DNA from 2 places in the Micromonospora sp. CNB394 genome. Region 2 is predicted to be linked to the other one. Evidence: riboswitches for the same ligand, from Rfam matches in the RefSeq annotation. Region 2 holds a riboswitch; the other holds the start of a gene.

Region 1 (8,019 bases), on a different contig from region 2:
ATGCCGGCCCAGCGGACGAGCGTGTCCCGCTGGGCCCGGCGGTAGGAATCGCCCCGGCCGGTGGTGTCGGTGTCGAACTCGCTGACCGTGCCGGCCAGTTCCGCCAGCGCCTCGTCAGCGCCCGGTCGCCCGAAGTCGAGCAGTTCGCGCAGTTGCGGGTGAAGGGTCGCCACGGTGTGCAGGTAGTCGCGCAGGGCCAGGGACGGAAGGTACGGCCGGCTCATGAACACCTCGGCGCACGCGACAGTATGCCGCCTCGTCAGCGACGTCCCTTCGGCGAACGGATGGCAGACTTTAACACCGCTTCTGGCCGGTTCACCAGGTCGAATACCGGACATTGTGGAAGGTCCGGTACGGGTACGAGTCCTTACCCGCTCTTTGTCGCCTAATCCGCCACAGCGGTGTGACTGGCGACGATGTGTCGCATTAGGTCGATGATTTCCGGCAGATGGTCGGAAAGGAAGAAATGCCCGCCGGGAAACACGTGCCGCAACGGCGCGGTGACACATTCCCGCGCCCACCCCGCGGCCCGGTCCGGGTCCACGTGTTCGTCCCGGTCGCCGAGCAGCACGTGCACCGGCACCACAAGCGGCGGCTCGGGCCGGTAGACGTACCGCTCGGACAGCGCGAAGTCGGCGCGTACAGCGGGCAGGACCAGCTCCATCAGGTCGCGGTCGGCCAGCAACGCGACCGGCGTGGCCCCGAAGTCCCGCAACGCCTCGACCAGACCGGCGTCGTCGAGGTCGTGCACGCGCCGCCGTACCAGCCGGGTCTGCGGCGCCTCCGCGCCGCCGACCAGCAACGCCAGCGGCGCGGGCGCACCCCGGCGGCGCAGCTCCCGGGTCACCTCGAACGCCACGAGCGCCCCCAGGCTGTGGCCGGCCAGCAGGAACGGCCCGGACGCCCGCTCGATGACGGCTGTCGCCAGCGCGTCCACCAGCTCCGGGAGGTCGTCCACCGGCGCCTCGTGCAACCGGGCGCCCCGGCCCGGCATCAACGCGACCTGCACCGACAGCTCCGGCGCGGCCAGTTCCTGCCACTGCGCGAAGGAGGCGGCGACACCACCGGCATACGGGAAGACGAACACCTGGGCGTCGCCGGTCGAGGACCCGGCCGGCCCGAACCAGCGACCCGCACTCACCTGGGACATGGCCAGGAGCATAGGGCGCGCGTCGGCCACGGGGTGGCCGCACGGACCGCTCCGGCACGCCCACGCCGGCACCGGCCGGTGCTACGGTGGACCCCGGGCGAGCCGGACGTGGCCGTCCGAGCGCGAAGACCGCACCGGGAGACCAGACATGGCGGGTGACGACGACATCTCCGGGTGAGACCGGACATGTGACCGACCGCAGGCGAGCGCCGTGGTCGTGTCGTCGTACCCGAGACCGTGTCCCCCGCCGGGCGGCTGTGGTCCGCCCGCCCTCACCTTCGAGGTCGTCTTCCCGATGTCCGACTCGTTCATCGTCTGCTCGAACCTGACCTTCTTCTGGCCGGACGACACCCCGGTGTTCCAGGGCCTCTCCTTCACCCTCGGCGGCGGCCGGACCGGACTGGTCGCGCCGAACGGCGCCGGCAAGAGCACGCTGCTCAAGCTGATCGCCGGCGAGTACCGCCCGTCCGCCGGGTCGGTCACCGTCGACGGCGTGCTGGGCTACCTCCCGCAGAGCCTGCCGCTGGCCGCCGACCTGACAGTGGCCGAGGTCCTGGAGATCGCCCCGCTGATCGCGGCGCTGCACGCCATCGAGGCCGGCGACGCCGACGAGAAGCACTTCACCACCATCGGCAACGACTGGGACGTCGAGGAGCGCACCCGCGCCCAGCTCGACCGGCTCGGCCTCGGCGACCTCGCCTTCGACCGGCGCCTGGGTACGCTCAGCGGCGGCCAGGTGGTCGCCCTCGGCCTGGCGGCGCAACTGCTCAAGCAGCCCGACGTGCTGCTGCTGGACGAGCCCACCAACAACCTCGACCTCGGCGCCCGGCACCGGCTCTACGACGTGCTGGAGCAGTGGCGCGGCTGCCTGCTGCTGGTCAGCCACGACCGGACGCTGCTGGACCGGATGGACCGCATCGCCGAACTGGACCGGGGCGAGATGCGGTTCCACGGCGGCAACTTCAGCGCGTACGAGGCGGCGGTGCGGGCCGCGCAGGAGGTGGCGGAGAAGAACGTCCGCAGCGCCGAGCAGGACCTCAAGCGGGAGAAGCGGGAGTTGCAGGAGGCCCGCGAGCGAGCGGCCCGGCGGGCCGGTAACGCCGCCCGCAACCTGGACAGCGCCGGCCTGCCGAAGATCGTCGCCGGGACCATGAAGCGCAACGCCCAGGAGTCCGCCGGACGGGCGAACGAGATGCACTCGGGACGGGTCGACGGCGCCCGGGCACGGCTCGACGAGGCCGAGCGGGCGCTGCGCAACGAGAAGACGATCGCGGTGGAACTGCCCGCCACCACGGTCCCGGCCGGACGCACGCTCCTGGCCGCCGAACGGGTCCGGGTCCGGCGTGGCGAACGGCAGGTGTTCGCCGACGACGGGATCGACCTGACGATCCGCGGCCCGGAGCGGATCGCCCTGCTCGGCGACAACGGTGCGGGCAAGTCCACGCTGCTGCGCCTGATCGACGGCGACCTGGAGCCCGAGAGCGGCCGGATCACCCGCGCCGACGGCCGGATCGCGTACCTGTCGCAGCGGCTGGACCTGCTGGACCTGGGCCGTACCGTGGCCGAGAACCTGGCCGCGTTCGCGCCGCAGGCCCCGGATGCGCAGCGGATGAACCTGCTCGCCCGCTTCCTGTTCCGCGGCCCGCGAGCGCACCTGCCGGCCGGGGTGCTCTCCGGTGGTGAGCGGCTGCGCGCCACGCTCGCCTGCGTCCTCGGCGCCGAACCGGCGCCGCAGCTCCTGCTGCTCGACGAGCCGACGAACAACCTCGACCTGGTCAGCGTCGCTCAGCTGGAGAACGCGCTCAACGCCTACCGGGGCGCGCTGTTGGTGGTCAGCCACGACGAGCGGTTCCTCGCCGCGATCGAGGTCGGTCGCTGGCTGCGCCTGGCGCAGGGACGCCTGGTGGAGACCGGCCCTCCGGACGCCGGCTGACCGGCAGGGCCCGGTCAGACCGCCGGCAGGCGGACGACGAACCGGCACCCGCCGGTGACGTTGTGCGCGTCAACCCGCCCGCCGTGCGCCTCGACCAGTCCGCGCACGATCGCCAGGCCCAGCCCGCCGCCGGCCGGCGCCGCCTCGTCGGCACCGGCCGGTGCGGGGGTACGGGCCCGGGTGCCCCGGAACGCCACGTCGAACACCCGGGGCAGGTCCGCCTCCGGGATGCCGCCGCAGGTGTCGGAGACGGCCAGCCACGCGTCGTCGTCGTCCCGGCCGGCGTCGATGCGCACCGTGCCGTCCGGCGGCGTGTACCGCACCGAGTTGACCAGCAGGTTCGTCACGACGCGGGCGAGTTCGGCCTCGGCGGCACGGACGGTCGGCCAGCCGGTCTCCGGGGCGACGACACGCACCCGCCGGTCGGCGGCCAGCGGCGCGGTGGCGGCGATCGCGTCGGAGACCACGTCGCCGAGCGGGACCGGGGACAGCGCGGGCCGCAGCGCTCCGGCGGTGATCCGGGACAGCTCGAACAGGTCGTCGACCAGCCGCGTCATCCGGTCCGTCTCGACCCGGATCCGGCGGTGGTACTCGGCCACCGCCGCCGGCTCGTCGACCACCCGGTCCTCCAGCGCCTCCGCCATCGCCCGCAGCCCGGCCAGCGGCGTACGCAGGTCGTGCGAGACCCACGCGACCAGCTCGCGGCGGCCGGCCTCCAGCTGCCGTTCCCGCTGCCGGGCCTGGTCGGCCCAGACCGCCGCCTGCGCCAGCCGGCGCGCGAACGCCACCCCGACGGCGAGGCTGACCGCCGCGGACGCCGCCACCGTCACGAGGACGACCTGGAGGTCGTGCGCGGACAGGAACATGGCCTGGGCGACGGCCGTGACGCCCGCCGTCACCGAGGCGATCGTGACCGCCAGCAGCACCGCGATGTGCGCGAGGATCGACCGGTGGCGCACCAGCCGCAGCGCGCCCACAGCGAGCGCGCCGACGGCCGCACCGGCGAGGAGGGCGTAGAGCCCGATGACCATCAGTTCGTTCACCGGGACGCCTCCGACGGCTCGTACCGGTAGCCGACGCCCCACACGGTGACGATGCGGCGCGGCTGCGCCGGGTGGTCCTCGATCTTCTCCCGCAGACGCCGGACGTGGACGGTGACGGTGGACTGGTCGCCGAAGCGCCAGCCCCACACGCGGTCCAGCAGCTCGGCCCGCGACCAGGCGCGTCCCGGGTTCGCCAGCAGGAACGCGAGCAGATCGAACTCCCGCACGGTCAACGACAGCGGACGCCCGCCGCGCTCGGCGACGCGCCGGCCGGTGTCCGCGGTGAGGTCGCCGTCGCACAGCACCCCGGCCGGTCCCCGGTCCTGCGGGGCCGCGCGCCGCAGCACCGACCGGATACGCAGCACCAGCTCGCGCGGGGAGAACGGCTTGGTCACGTAGTCGTCCGCGCCGACCTCCAGCCCGGCGACCCGGTCGGCCTCGTCCCCGAGCGCGGTGAGCATGACCACGGGCAGGCCGGGCAGGCGGCGACGCAGCCGGCGGCACACCTCGATGCCGTCGAGACCCGGCATCATCAGGTCGAGGACCACCAGGTCGGGTGGCTCCTCCTCGGCCGCGGCGAGCGCCTCGGGCCCGTCGAAGGACAGCCGGACCCGGCAGCCGTCCTGTTCCAGGTACCGCCGGACGACGTCGCTCACCGTCCGGTCGTCGTCGACGACGAGCACGTAGCGCCCCATGGGTCAGACGCTACCCACCGGCGTCCCGGTGCGGCGGCCCGCGGTCGACCCGTAAGCGGTCGGAAAGATCTTTCCGCCGGGTACGCGCCTACTGTCGGAGCATGGGCAGAAGACGTGTGGTGTTGTCGGGGCTCGCCGCCGTGGTCGTCACCGGTCTCGCGGTGGGTCTGTACCTGTTCCAGCCGTGGCGGCTGGTGACCGACCGTGAGGTACGCGAGACGCTGCCGTCGGTGGCGGAGCCGCAGCCGGCCGGTACGACCGGCCCGTCGCCTACGACCGGCCCGTCGCCCTCCGGTACGACCGGCCCGTCGGCGACCGGCGGGGCGCCCGCCGACGTGCTCCTCGCCGCCGGTGACTTCGTCACCCACGAGCACGACACGTCCGGCCGGGCGCAGCTGGTCCGCCTCGCCGCCAGCTGCTCCTGCGGGGACTGGACACCTCGGACGGCCCCGACCTGCGGGTGTGGCTCACCGACCGGGAGGTGCTGCCCGGGCGTGCCGGCTGGCAGGTGTTCGACGACGGTCGCTGGGTCGAACTGGGCCGGCTCAAGGGCAACATCGGCGACCAGGCGTACGACATCCCGGCGTCGGTGGACCTGGACGGGTTGCGCAGCGTGTCGATCTGGTGCAAGCGGTTCGCGGTGTCGTTCGGCGCGGCGCCGCTGGCCGCGACGGGAACGGGACCGGCTCCGGCCTGACGGCAGTGCCCGCCCGGTGCTGGGCTACGCTGCGGGGAGCGCTGGTTCACCCGGGCGGCGACGGCCGGGTGTCGTAAGAGGGAACCCGGTGGGAATCCGGGACTGCCCCGCAGCGGTGAGCGGGAACGACAGCCGTCAACAGCACTGGGCCACGGCCTGGGAAGCGACGGCCGGTAGGCGACCTCGTGTCCGGCCCGCGAGTCCGAAGACCTGCCCGCGTCGCGCGTACCACCGGTGCGCGCCGCCGTCGACCTCGCGGGTGGGTCGGGCGGGTGACACGCCGTGCGCAGGGCCGTCGGCGTGCCCTCGACGTGCACACCCAAGCCGGTCGGCGGTCCGCTTCTGCGAGGACGGAACCGCACAGTGCCCGACGCCATCACGCTCACCGGCCGACCACCGTCGGCCTCGCACCTGACTTTGTCGCAGATCATGGACCAGCACCACACCAACCTGATGGGCACGGTCCACGGCGGGCGCATCCTCAACCTGATCGACTCGGTCGCCGGGGTGGTCGCCGCCCGCCACTCCGACGGCCCGGCCGTCACCGCCGCCATCGACGAGACCGCGTTCCTGCGGGCGGTACGCGTCGGGGACGTGGTGCACGTGGACGCCCGGATCACCTGGGCCGGCCGCAGCTCGATGGAGGTGGCGGTCAAGGTCAGCGCGGACCGGTGGGACCGCGCGGTGCCGCCGGTGGACGTGGCCACCGCGCATCTGGTGATGGTGGCGGTGGACGACGAGGGGCAGCCCCGGCCGGTGCCGCCGCTGCGCACCGAGACCGAGGGCGACCGGCGGCGCTACCGGGAGGCGCAGATCCGGCGCGAGCACCGGCTGGCGCTGCGCCGGGCGCTGCTCGACGGCGCCGGGGAGGGCTGAGCGGTGCTCGGGCTCTCCGCGGCCACGCTCGCCGGTTACCTGGCCGCCATCGTGGTGCTCATGCTCACACCGGGACCGGACATGATGTTCGTGCTCGCGAACGCCACCCGGTACGGCCCGCGGGCGGGCGCGGTGGCCGCGCTCGGGGTCGCCGCCGGGGAGGCGGTGCACGTCGCCGCCGTGGTCGCCGGGCTCGCCACCGTCATCGCCGCGTCCCCGGTGCTGTTCACCGCGATCCGGTGGGCCGGTGCGGCGTACCTGATCGTGCTGGGGCTGCGGGCGCTGCGCGGCACGGGCCGGCCCGGCGCGCGTGCGGACCGGCCGGACGGCGGCGCCGGGCGGGCGTTCCGCCGCGGGCTGCTGACGAACCTGCTCAACCCGAAGATGATCCTGTTCAGTGTGGCGTTCCTGCCGCAGTTCGTGCGGCCCGAGTCGGGCCCGGTGGCGGCGCAGCTGGTGCTGCTCGGCGTGCTGTTCGTCGCGGTGCAGCTCGCCGTGGACCTGGTGCTCGGCGTGGGCGCGGGGCGGTTCGCCAGCCGGTGGGGCGACAGCCGCTGGTCGCGGCGCGTGGACCGGCTCTGCGCGGTCGCCTTCGTGGCGCTCGGCGTCCGGCTGGCCGCCGGCTGAGACGCACCGACTCCATCACGCCGAGGTGGCGGCATCAGAGGTGCTCCGACCCCGCCACCTCGGCGAACTGGCGATGATCATGATGGGTGTCCCGGTTCGGCTCCGCCGGCGCCCGGAACACGGCCGGCCGCTCGCGGTCCAGGTGCAGGCGCAGCAGCACCCAGCCCAGCGACACGCCGCCGATGAACACGTACGCGGGCCGGGTGCCGAACGTGTCCCAGCAGGTGTGCAGCGTGACGGTGGCGGCGAAGGTGAGCAGGAACGCCGCCAGCTTCCGGCCACCGGGCGCGGCGGCGAACGTGAACAGCGCGGCGGCGGTCAGCCCGGTCCAGGCCAGGTGCGCGGCGGGCGCGGTGAGACCGCGTACCAGCAGTGTCTGCTCCACCGCGCCGAGACTGCCCTGCGACCCGACGAACGCGGCGAACGCGTAGCCCACGGTCTCCAGCGCGGCGAACCCGGTGCCGGAGGCCACGCCGATCACCAGCCCCTGCGCCGGGGACCGGTGCCGCCGCCACAGCAGCAGGACGCCGGCCGGCACGATCAGCTTGGCGGTCTCCTCGGCCAGCCCGACGAGCGCCATCGGCAGGACGCCGAGGCGGTGCAGTGTGCCGTACTCCAGCCAGCCGGCGGCGACCACGCCGATCACGCCGCCGAGCAGCGCGGCGACGCCGACGACGGAGCCGGGGACCGGGCGGCGCGCCGGCCGCCCCTGGGCGAAGGTCAGGAACGTGGCGGGTGCGACGGACGCGCCGAGCAGGATCAGCGCCGGCACGAACGTGACGGTCCCGGTGCCGGCGAGTGTCTCCAGCACCAGCAGGTGGAGCCCGACGCCGACGAGCAGGACCGCCACCCACGCCCAGCGGCGTCCGGTATTCCCCATACCGCCGAGTATCGCGCCCGGCGGCGAGCCGCGGCATCGGGGGTAGGCACAGTGGACGGTGAGATCAATCCGACACGCCGACACGACATCTGGTGTTGCAAGGAAGCCCTCACCGCCA
Region 2 (8,019 bases):
CGCGGCGGCGTCGCGTACCCAGGTCCGCACCGGTGGTACCCCTCTCGCCGGGCGGACCGGGACGGGCCGCCGATTGATCTTCCGCGAGGAGGGCCACTACCCCGGCCGTGACCTGCTCAATCGCCCGGGTGACGGACGCCGGCCGGGGCGACGATTCCGCCAGTTCGATCGGAAGGGCTGCCACGACCCTCTCCGACGGCGGCGGACGTGAGAACGCCGACTCCGACCACCCGTCACGGCGCGTGTCCGGCTCCTGGCGCATTGACATCGGAGCAGCGGCCACATAAGACTGTCGCGACAACTGAACCAACGCGCGTACGTGCGGGGGAAGACCGGTCGAAATCCGGCGCTGGCCCGCAACGGTAGGCCGTCCAGTGGACTCTGGGCGGCGAGCCCGAATACCCGTCGTACGCGTGCATCCGCTCCCCACCCGTCGTGGCCCACGGGTCGGAGTCCCTACCGACCCGGCGTTGCCGCGTCGGTAGGGCTTTCGACGACCGCCGGGCCGGAAAGGCGCTTCCGATGGTCGTCCGCCGAAGCCGGCACCGCCTGCTCGCGCTCCTCTGCGGCGTGCTCGCCGCCCTCACCCTCACCACACCAGCCGTCGCCGCACCCGAGCGCGCCGGAGTCACCCGCCCGGAGGCCGCCGCCGGCTGGCTCGCCCGGCAACTCGTCGACGGCGAACGCTTCGAGGTGGTCTTCGACGGTGTCGCCTACCCCGACCAGGGGCTGACCCTCGACGCCGTGTTCGCCTTCGCCGCGGCGGGCGCCGCCGACGACTACGGCGCCGACGCGCTGGCCTGGGTCACCCGGCCGGACGTCCGCGACGGCTACCTCGGCGACGGTGTCTCCGAGGCGTACGCGGGTGCGACAGCCAAGCTCGCGCTCGCCGTGCAGGTGCGCGGCGGCGACCCGGCCGACGTCGGCGGGGTGGACCTGATCGCCCGGCTGCGTTCGCTCCAGACGCCGGACGGCCGGTTCAGCGACCGCTCCGCGTACGGCGACTACAGCAACGCGTTCAGCCAGTCCTTCGCGATCCTCGCCTTGGACCGCACCGCGCTGGGTGCGCCTCCTGCGGCGGCTGCCTGGCTGGCCGGCACCCGGTGCCCGGACGGCGGCTACCCGCTGCTGCCCGCGCAGCCGGTCTGCTCGTCCGACGTGGACGCCACGGCGCTCGCGACGCAGGCGCTGCGCGCCGCGGGGCGTCCGGCCGACGCCGCCGCAGGGGTGCGCTGGCTGGTGTCCGTCCAGGGCGCCGACGGCGGCTTCACCAACGTCGCCGGCACGCCCAACGCCAACAGCACCGGCCTCGCCGCGCAGGCCCTGCGCGACGGCCACCGGCCGCTGGCCTGGGCGCGCGCCCGGGGTTTCCTCGCCGGTCTCCAGCTCGGCTGCGCCGCCGCACCGGCGGACCGGGGCGCGGTCGACTTCGACGGCGGCGGCTTCGACCCGGCCACCGCACCCCGGGCCACCGCGCAGGCCGTCCTCGGCCTCACCGGGACCGGGTACGCCCGCTTGTCGGCCACCGGCGCCGATTCCGGCGCACCGGCGCCTACCTGCCCGTGAACCCTCTCGCCGCTCACCCGATCACAGGAGGATCCGTGTTCCGTCCCCGTTCCACAGTCCGCAACTGGCTGGCCGGTCTGCTGGCCGCCGTCGTGGCGGGCGTCGCGCTGACCGCCGTCGAACCCACGCCCCGGGCGGCGCACGCCGCCGCCTGCGTCGGCACCTCGGGAGTCACAGTGGTCGTCGACTTCGCCGCGCTCGGCGGCGGTGTCCAGGTCGGCTGTGCCCCCGGTGACCCGGCCACGGGCCTGGCCGCGCTGCAGGCCGCCGGCTTCACCGTCACCGGTACCGCCCGCTGGGGTCTGGCCTTCGTCTGCCGGATCAACGGCAAGCCCACCGCCGCGACCGAGCCGTGCGTCAACACCCCGCCGGTCACCGCGTACTGGTCGTACTGGCACGCACCCAGCGGCGGCTCCTGGTCCTACAGCACCTCGGGAGCGACCAGCTACAACCCCGCGCCGGGCAGTGTCGAGGGCTGGTCCTTCGGGGCGGGCGCCCCGCCGGGTATCGCCGCACCCTGAGCCGCGGCAGCGGTGTGACAAGCGGCGCACCGGGTGCCGGTCTGCGCTCTGGCGTCGTCGCGCGCCCGAGCGGTACGGTGTCGGCACCCGGTGCACGCCGGGCACACAACTGCATACGTCCCGTGCGGGGGGAAGCCGGTGCGAAGCCGGCGCTGACCCGCAACCGTGAGCGAGAGTCCCCTTTTCGCGAGCCGGAATGCCCCGCCCGGGACGAGCGGCTTCCACTGTCGAGGTCTACACGGTGAAGTCCGGGCCACCGAGGTCCGGCCCACCCCGCCCACCGCAGCACGCGGAGCGGGGTGTCCGTTTCTCGGGGTGCTTTCCGGAGCTTTCACCGACCGCTCTGCGAAAGGCACCCCTGATGCCCCTGTCCCGGCGTCTCACCACCGGTCTCGGTACAGCCACGGTGGCGACCCTTGCCATGATCACCGGCGCTCCGCTGACAGTGGTCGCGGCACCCACCCCGGCCCACGTCACGGCCGCCCGCGACGCCGCGTCCTGGCTGGCCGGCGAGTTCACCGACGGCTCGCTGCCCGGCCCGTTCACCCCCGAGGACTGGGGGCTGACCGTCGACGGCCTGGTCGCACTGTCCGCCACCGGCGTCGACGCGCCCACCCGGACGGCGGCGACCGCGCAGGTCGCCAAGCACGTGCGCTCCTACAACAGCTACGACGACTGGGGATTCGAGGGCTTCACCGACGGCGGTGCCACCGCCAAGCTGCTCTACGCCGCCTCCGCCGCCGGCGCCGACCCCACCGACTTCGGCGGCTACGACCTGCGGAAGGAGACGCTGTCGCTGATCGCCGGAGCGGACGCCGGTCACCAGCGGGGACGGATCACCAGCCGTACCACCGCCGACAGCGGCCCGGACGCCAGTAACACCTTCGACCAGTCGTTCGCCGTGCTGGGCCTGGCCCGCAGCGGTGACCTGCCGCAGGACACGGTGGACTTCCTCGTCCGGCAGCAGTGCGCGGCCGGTGGCTTCCGGCTCTACCCGGACACCGCCGACGGGCCGTCTCCCTCCTGTGACGAGCAGCCCGGCGCCACCCTCGACGTCGACTCGACCGCGATGGCCGTGCAGGCGCTGCTGGCCGCCGCCGAGGACGGCGCCATCGGCGCCGGTGACGCCGCGCGCAAGGGCGCCGGCTGGCTGGTGACCCAGCAGCATGCCGACGGCTCCTTCGGCGGCTCGGGACCGACCACCGGCGCGAACTCCAACAGCACCGGCCTGGCCGGGCAGGCCCTCGCCGCCGCCGGGCGCGACGACGACGCCGCCCGCGCCGCGAAGGCCCTCGCCGCGCTGCAGCTCACCGCGGACAACGGCGGGACAGCCTCCGCCGACGCCGGTGCGATCGCCTACAACACCGACGGACTCACGGCGGCGAAGGCGAAGGGGATCACCGAAACCGACCGGGACCAGTGGCGCCGGGCCACCGCGCAGGCCCTGCTCGGGCTGGCCCAGGTCCCGCTGGGCCGGATCGGCCTCGACCCACCGCCCACGTCCCCGGAGCCCACCCCCACCCCCTCCGGCACGGCCTCACCCACCGCATCCCCCACCGCCACCGGATCGCCGACGCCGAGCGCCACCGTGACAAGCCCGTCGCAGCCGCCCTCGCCCCCCACCGCGGCACCGACCACCACCGCGGCACCGACCACCACTGCAGTGCCGACCACCGCCGCGGTGCCGACCGCCGCCGCTCCGCCGAGCACGACGCCGGCCGCGCCAGGACTGGGTGGGCTGCCGACCACCGGCGCGGCGATCACCAGCTACCTGCTGGTCGCCCTACTGCTGGTCGGTGGCGGAGTGACGCTGCTCGTGCTCGGCCGGCGGCGGGCGGGATGAGCCTCCGGGTCGCCCGGAGCGGGCTGGTCGCCGCCCTGGTCACCGCCGCCACGGTGATCGGGCCGGGTAGCCCGGCGGTGGCCGCCGGGTCGGCCGGCTACTGCCCGGACTCCTCCGGGGTCACCGTCGTGGTGGACTTCAACGAACTCGGCGGCGGGACTGTCGTGCGCTGCGCTCGGGGCACCCAGGCCACCGGCCTGGCGGCGCTGAAGAACGCGGGCTTCCAGATCACCGGCACCCTGCGCTGGGGCGAGGGGTTCATCTGCCGGATCGAGGGCAAGCCGTCGGCTGCGGCGGAGAAGTGCGTCGACACGCCGCCGGCCAGCGCCTACTGGTCGTACTGGTACGCCCCGAACGGCGGCAGCTGGACGTACAGCGACAAGGGCGTGCTCAACCGCAAGCCACCGGCCGGCAGCTTCGAGGGCTGGTCGTTCTCCCTCAACCGTGACGCCAACGACGCGCCGCGCCCGGGGGTGGCGCCGAAACGACCCGCCCCACCACCACCGCCCCCTCCGCCCCCGCCACCGCCACCGCCTCCACCGCCACCGGCAGGCGGCGGACCGGCGGTGCCACCACCGGCGGGAGGACCCGTCGTACCGCCGCCGGCCGGCGGCGGCCGACCTGGTGAACCCGGCCGGCCGGCCGGCACGTCCGGCCCGTCGACTCCCGCCGGCACGTCACCGTCGGCCGGCACGCCGGGCGGCCCGGCCTCGGCTGCGACACCGGGCGCTGCCACCAGCGCGACACCGGGCGCCGGCCCCAGCGCGACACCGGGCGCTGCCACCACCGGGGCACCGGAGGGCTCCTCCGACGAGCCCGTGGTGACCGACGTCGCCGCGTCCCGCGCGGACGACAATCTGCCGCTGGGCACGATCGCCGGGGTGCTGCTGCTGGTCGTGCTCGCCGCCGGCGCGCTGGTCGCCGCGCGACGGCGCCGTGCCGCCGACCCGGATGACTGACGCGGGCACGACCGCTGACGCCGGTCGCCGGCCGGCTCGCTGGTCCGCATGGTGGCTGCCCCGGGGGCTGCACCCGGGCGCGTGGTGGCTGTGGGCGCTCGGCCTGGCCACCGCGGCCAGCCACACCACGAACCCGCTGCCGCTCGCACTGCTCGTCGCCGTCGCCGCGCTGGTGGTGGTACGCCGGCGCGGCGACGCGCCGTGGGCGCTGGCGTTCCGCATGTACGTCTGGCTCGGCGTGGTGATCGTCGCGATGCGGGTGGTGTTCCGGATCGTGTTCGGCGGCGGTCAGGGCGAGCACGTGCTGGTCCGGTTGCCGGAGATCCCGCTGCCGGAGTGGGCGGCGGGTATCCGCCTGTTCGGGCCGGTCGCCGTCGAGCAGATCCTCGGCGGCTTCTACGACGGGCTGCGGCTGGCGACGATGCTGATCTGCCTCGGCGCGGCGAACGCCCTGGCGAATCCGAAGCGGCTGCTCAAGGCCGTACCCGGTGCCCTGTACGCGGTCGGCACCGCCGTCGTGGTCGCGCTGTCGGTCGCCCCGCAGCTGGTGGAGAGCGTGCTCCGGGTCCGCCGGGCCCGGCGGCTGCGGGGCGCGACCGGGCGGGGGGTACGGGCGTTGCGCGGGATCGCACTGCCGGTGCTGGCTGACGCGCTGGACCGGTCCCTGGCGCTCGCGGCGGCGATGGACTCCCGCGGTTACGGCCGCACCGGCGCGGTGCCCGCCGGGCAGCGGACCATCACCGGAGGGCTCGTCCTCGGCGGGCTGGTCGGCGTGTGCGCCGGCACCTACGGGCTGCTCGACAGCGCCGCACCCGGCTATCTGGGGCTGCCGATGCTTCTGGCTGGACTGACAGCCGCCGTGACCGGCATGCTGCTGGCCGGGCGCCGGGTCCGCCGCAGCCGTTACCGACCGGACCGCTGGCTCCCGGCCGAACTGCTCGTGGCGGGCTGCGGGGTGGCCGCCGCGGCACTGACCATGCTCGCCGGGACGGTGGACCCGCAGCTGCTCTACCCTCCGGTCAGCCCGCTCACCTGGCCCCAGCTGACCCCGCTGATGCTTCTCGCCGTCGGCGTCGCCGCGGCGCCGGCCTGGCTGGCACCACCACCGCCCGTGGTGCGGGTCCACCGCCCGCCGGTGGCGGACCCGCCCGTCCCCGTGCCGACGACAACCTCACCGGGGGACCGCCCATGATCACTTTCGACCGGGTCACGGTCCAGTACGCCGAGGGCGGCCCGCCGCCGCTGCGGGACGTGACGCTGCACATCGACGAGGGTGAACTCTGCCTGGTCGCGGGCCGTACCGGCGCCGGAAAGTCGACGCTGCTGCGGGCGATCAACGGCCTCGTCCCGCACTTCACCGGCGGCACCCTGCACGGTGCCGTCACCGTCGACGGCAGGGACACCCGAACGCACCCGCCGCGCGACCTCGCCGACGTCGTCGGCGTCGTCGGCCAGGACCCGCTGGCCGGCTTCGTCACCGACACCGTCGAGGAGGAACTGGCGTACGGGATGGAACAGCTCGCCCTGCCGCCGGCCGTGATGCGCAAGCGGGTGGAGGAGACCCTGGACCTGCTCGGCATCGCCGACCTGCGGGACCGGCCTCTGCGGACGCTGTCCGGCGGACAGCAGCAGCGCGTCGCCATCGGCGCGGTGCTCACCGCGCACCCCCGGGTGCTGGTGCTCGACGAACCCACCTCCGCGCTGGACCCCACCGCAGCGGAGGACGTGCTCGCCACAGTCACCCGGCTGGTGCACGACCTCGGCGTGACAGTGGTTCTGGCCGAGCACCGGCTGGAGCGCGTGCTCCAGTACGCCGACCGGCTGCTGTACCTGCCCGGCGACGGCCACGTGCACGACGGCACGCCCGCGACGGCGCTGACCCACATCGACATCGCACCGCCCCTGATCGAGCTGGGTCGCCTCGCCGGCTGGACACCGCTGCCGTTGTCGGTCCGCGACGCCCGCCGGCGGGCCTCCGACCTGCGGCACCGGCTCGCCGGCGCGGAGCCGCCACCGGCTCCGGTGGCCGCGGACACCTGCCCCACGCTGACCGCCCGGAAGATCGTCGTACGGTACCCGGGAACCGTCGCGGTGGCCGGCGTCGACCTCGATCTGCGACCGGGCGAGATCGTCGCGTTGATGGGCCGCAACGGATCCGGCAAGTCCAGCCTGCTGTGGGCGGTACAGGGCAGCGGCCCCCGCCACGGCGGCACCGTCGCCGTGACCGGGCCCCGGGGCACCGCCGACCCCGAGGCCCTGCGGGCCGGGCAGGCCCGCCGGTACGTCGGCCTCGTCCCGCAGAACTCCGGCGACCTGCTCTACCTGGAAACCGTCGACGCGGAGTGCGCCCAGGCCGACCGGGAGACCGGCGCGGCGGACGGCGCCTGCCGGGCCCTGCTGGACCGGATCACCCCCGGCCTGCCCGGCGACCGGCACCCCCGGGACCTGTCCGAGGGACAGCGGCTCGCCCTCGCGCTTGCCGTACAGCTCACGGCCGCGCCGCCGGTGGTCCTGCTCGACGAGCCGACCCGCGGACTGGACTACCACGCGAAGCGGCAGTTCAGCGCCATCGTCCGGATGCTGGCCGGCGACGGCCGCGCCGTGGTGGTCGCCACCCACGACGTCGAACTCGTCGCGACCCTCGCCGACCGGGTGATCGTGATGGCCGAGGGGGAGACGGTCGCCGACGGCACCACCGCGGAGGTCATGCTCGCCTCCCCGGCGTTCGCGCCGCAGGTGGCCAAGGTCCTCGCCCCCGCACCGTGGTTGACAGTGGAACAGGTCGCCGCCGCGATCAGCGCGACCAGGGCGCCGGCGTGAGCGTGCTGCGGGTAGCCCCGCGCACCGCAGTGGTGCTGACCCTCGCCTCGGCCGCCGCGCTGGCCACCTTCACCTGGCCCTTCTTCGTCCCGGCGCACCCGGAGAGCACCGCCCGAACCGCCGAGGCGCCGCTGGTCTTCCTCGTCATGCTGCCGGTACTCGTGGCGCTCACCCTCGCCGAACTCACCTCCGGCGGTATCGACAGCAAAGCCCTCGCGATGCTCGGCGTGCTCGCTGCCGTCAACGCCGCCCTGCGCCCTTTGGGCGCGGGAACCGCGGGCATCGAAACGGTGTTCTTCCTGCTCGTCCT

Evidence for each region. A riboswitch is a leader RNA that binds a small molecule or an ion and turns the genes downstream of it on or off. The one in region 2 is predicted to bind cobalamin.
Region 1: another riboswitch for cobalamin. It lies ahead of C569_RS0116325 (acyl-CoA thioesterase); the one in region 2 lies ahead of C569_RS0113890 (terpene cyclase/mutase family protein).

What each region holds. Positions count from the first base shown of each region.
Region 1 is NZ_KB895837.1:83,837-91,855, reverse strand. It holds gene C569_RS0116355 (class I SAM-dependent methyltransferase) at 1-224, opposite strand, end outside; gene C569_RS0116350 (thioesterase II family protein) at 386-1,150, opposite strand; gene C569_RS0116345 (ABC-F family ATP-binding cassette domain-containing protein) at 1,446-3,083, shown strand; gene C569_RS0116340 (sensor histidine kinase KdpD) at 3,098-4,114, opposite strand; gene C569_RS0116335 (response regulator transcription factor) at 4,123-4,821, opposite strand; partial or broken gene C569_RS30435 (DM13 domain-containing protein) at 4,923-5,518, shown strand; cobalamin riboswitch at 5,554-5,751, shown strand; gene C569_RS0116325 (acyl-CoA thioesterase) at 5,882-6,394, shown strand; gene C569_RS0116320 (LysE family translocator) at 6,398-7,021, shown strand; gene C569_RS0116315 (PrsW family intramembrane metalloprotease) at 7,056-7,901, opposite strand.
Region 2 is NZ_KB895834.1:23,251-31,269, forward strand. It holds gene C569_RS0113875 (FUSC family protein) at 1-30, opposite strand, end outside; cobalamin riboswitch at 279-425, shown strand; gene C569_RS0113880 (prenyltransferase/squalene oxidase repeat-containing protein) at 523-1,566, shown strand; gene C569_RS0113885 (hypothetical protein) at 1,602-2,087, shown strand; cobalamin riboswitch at 2,170-2,311, shown strand; gene C569_RS0113890 (terpene cyclase/mutase family protein) at 2,449-3,930, shown strand; gene C569_RS0113895 (hypothetical protein) at 3,927-4,889, shown strand; gene C569_RS0113900 (CbiQ family ECF transporter T component) at 4,882-6,081, shown strand; gene C569_RS0113905 (ABC transporter ATP-binding protein) at 6,078-7,709, shown strand; gene C569_RS30265 (ECF transporter S component) at 7,706-8,019, shown strand, end outside.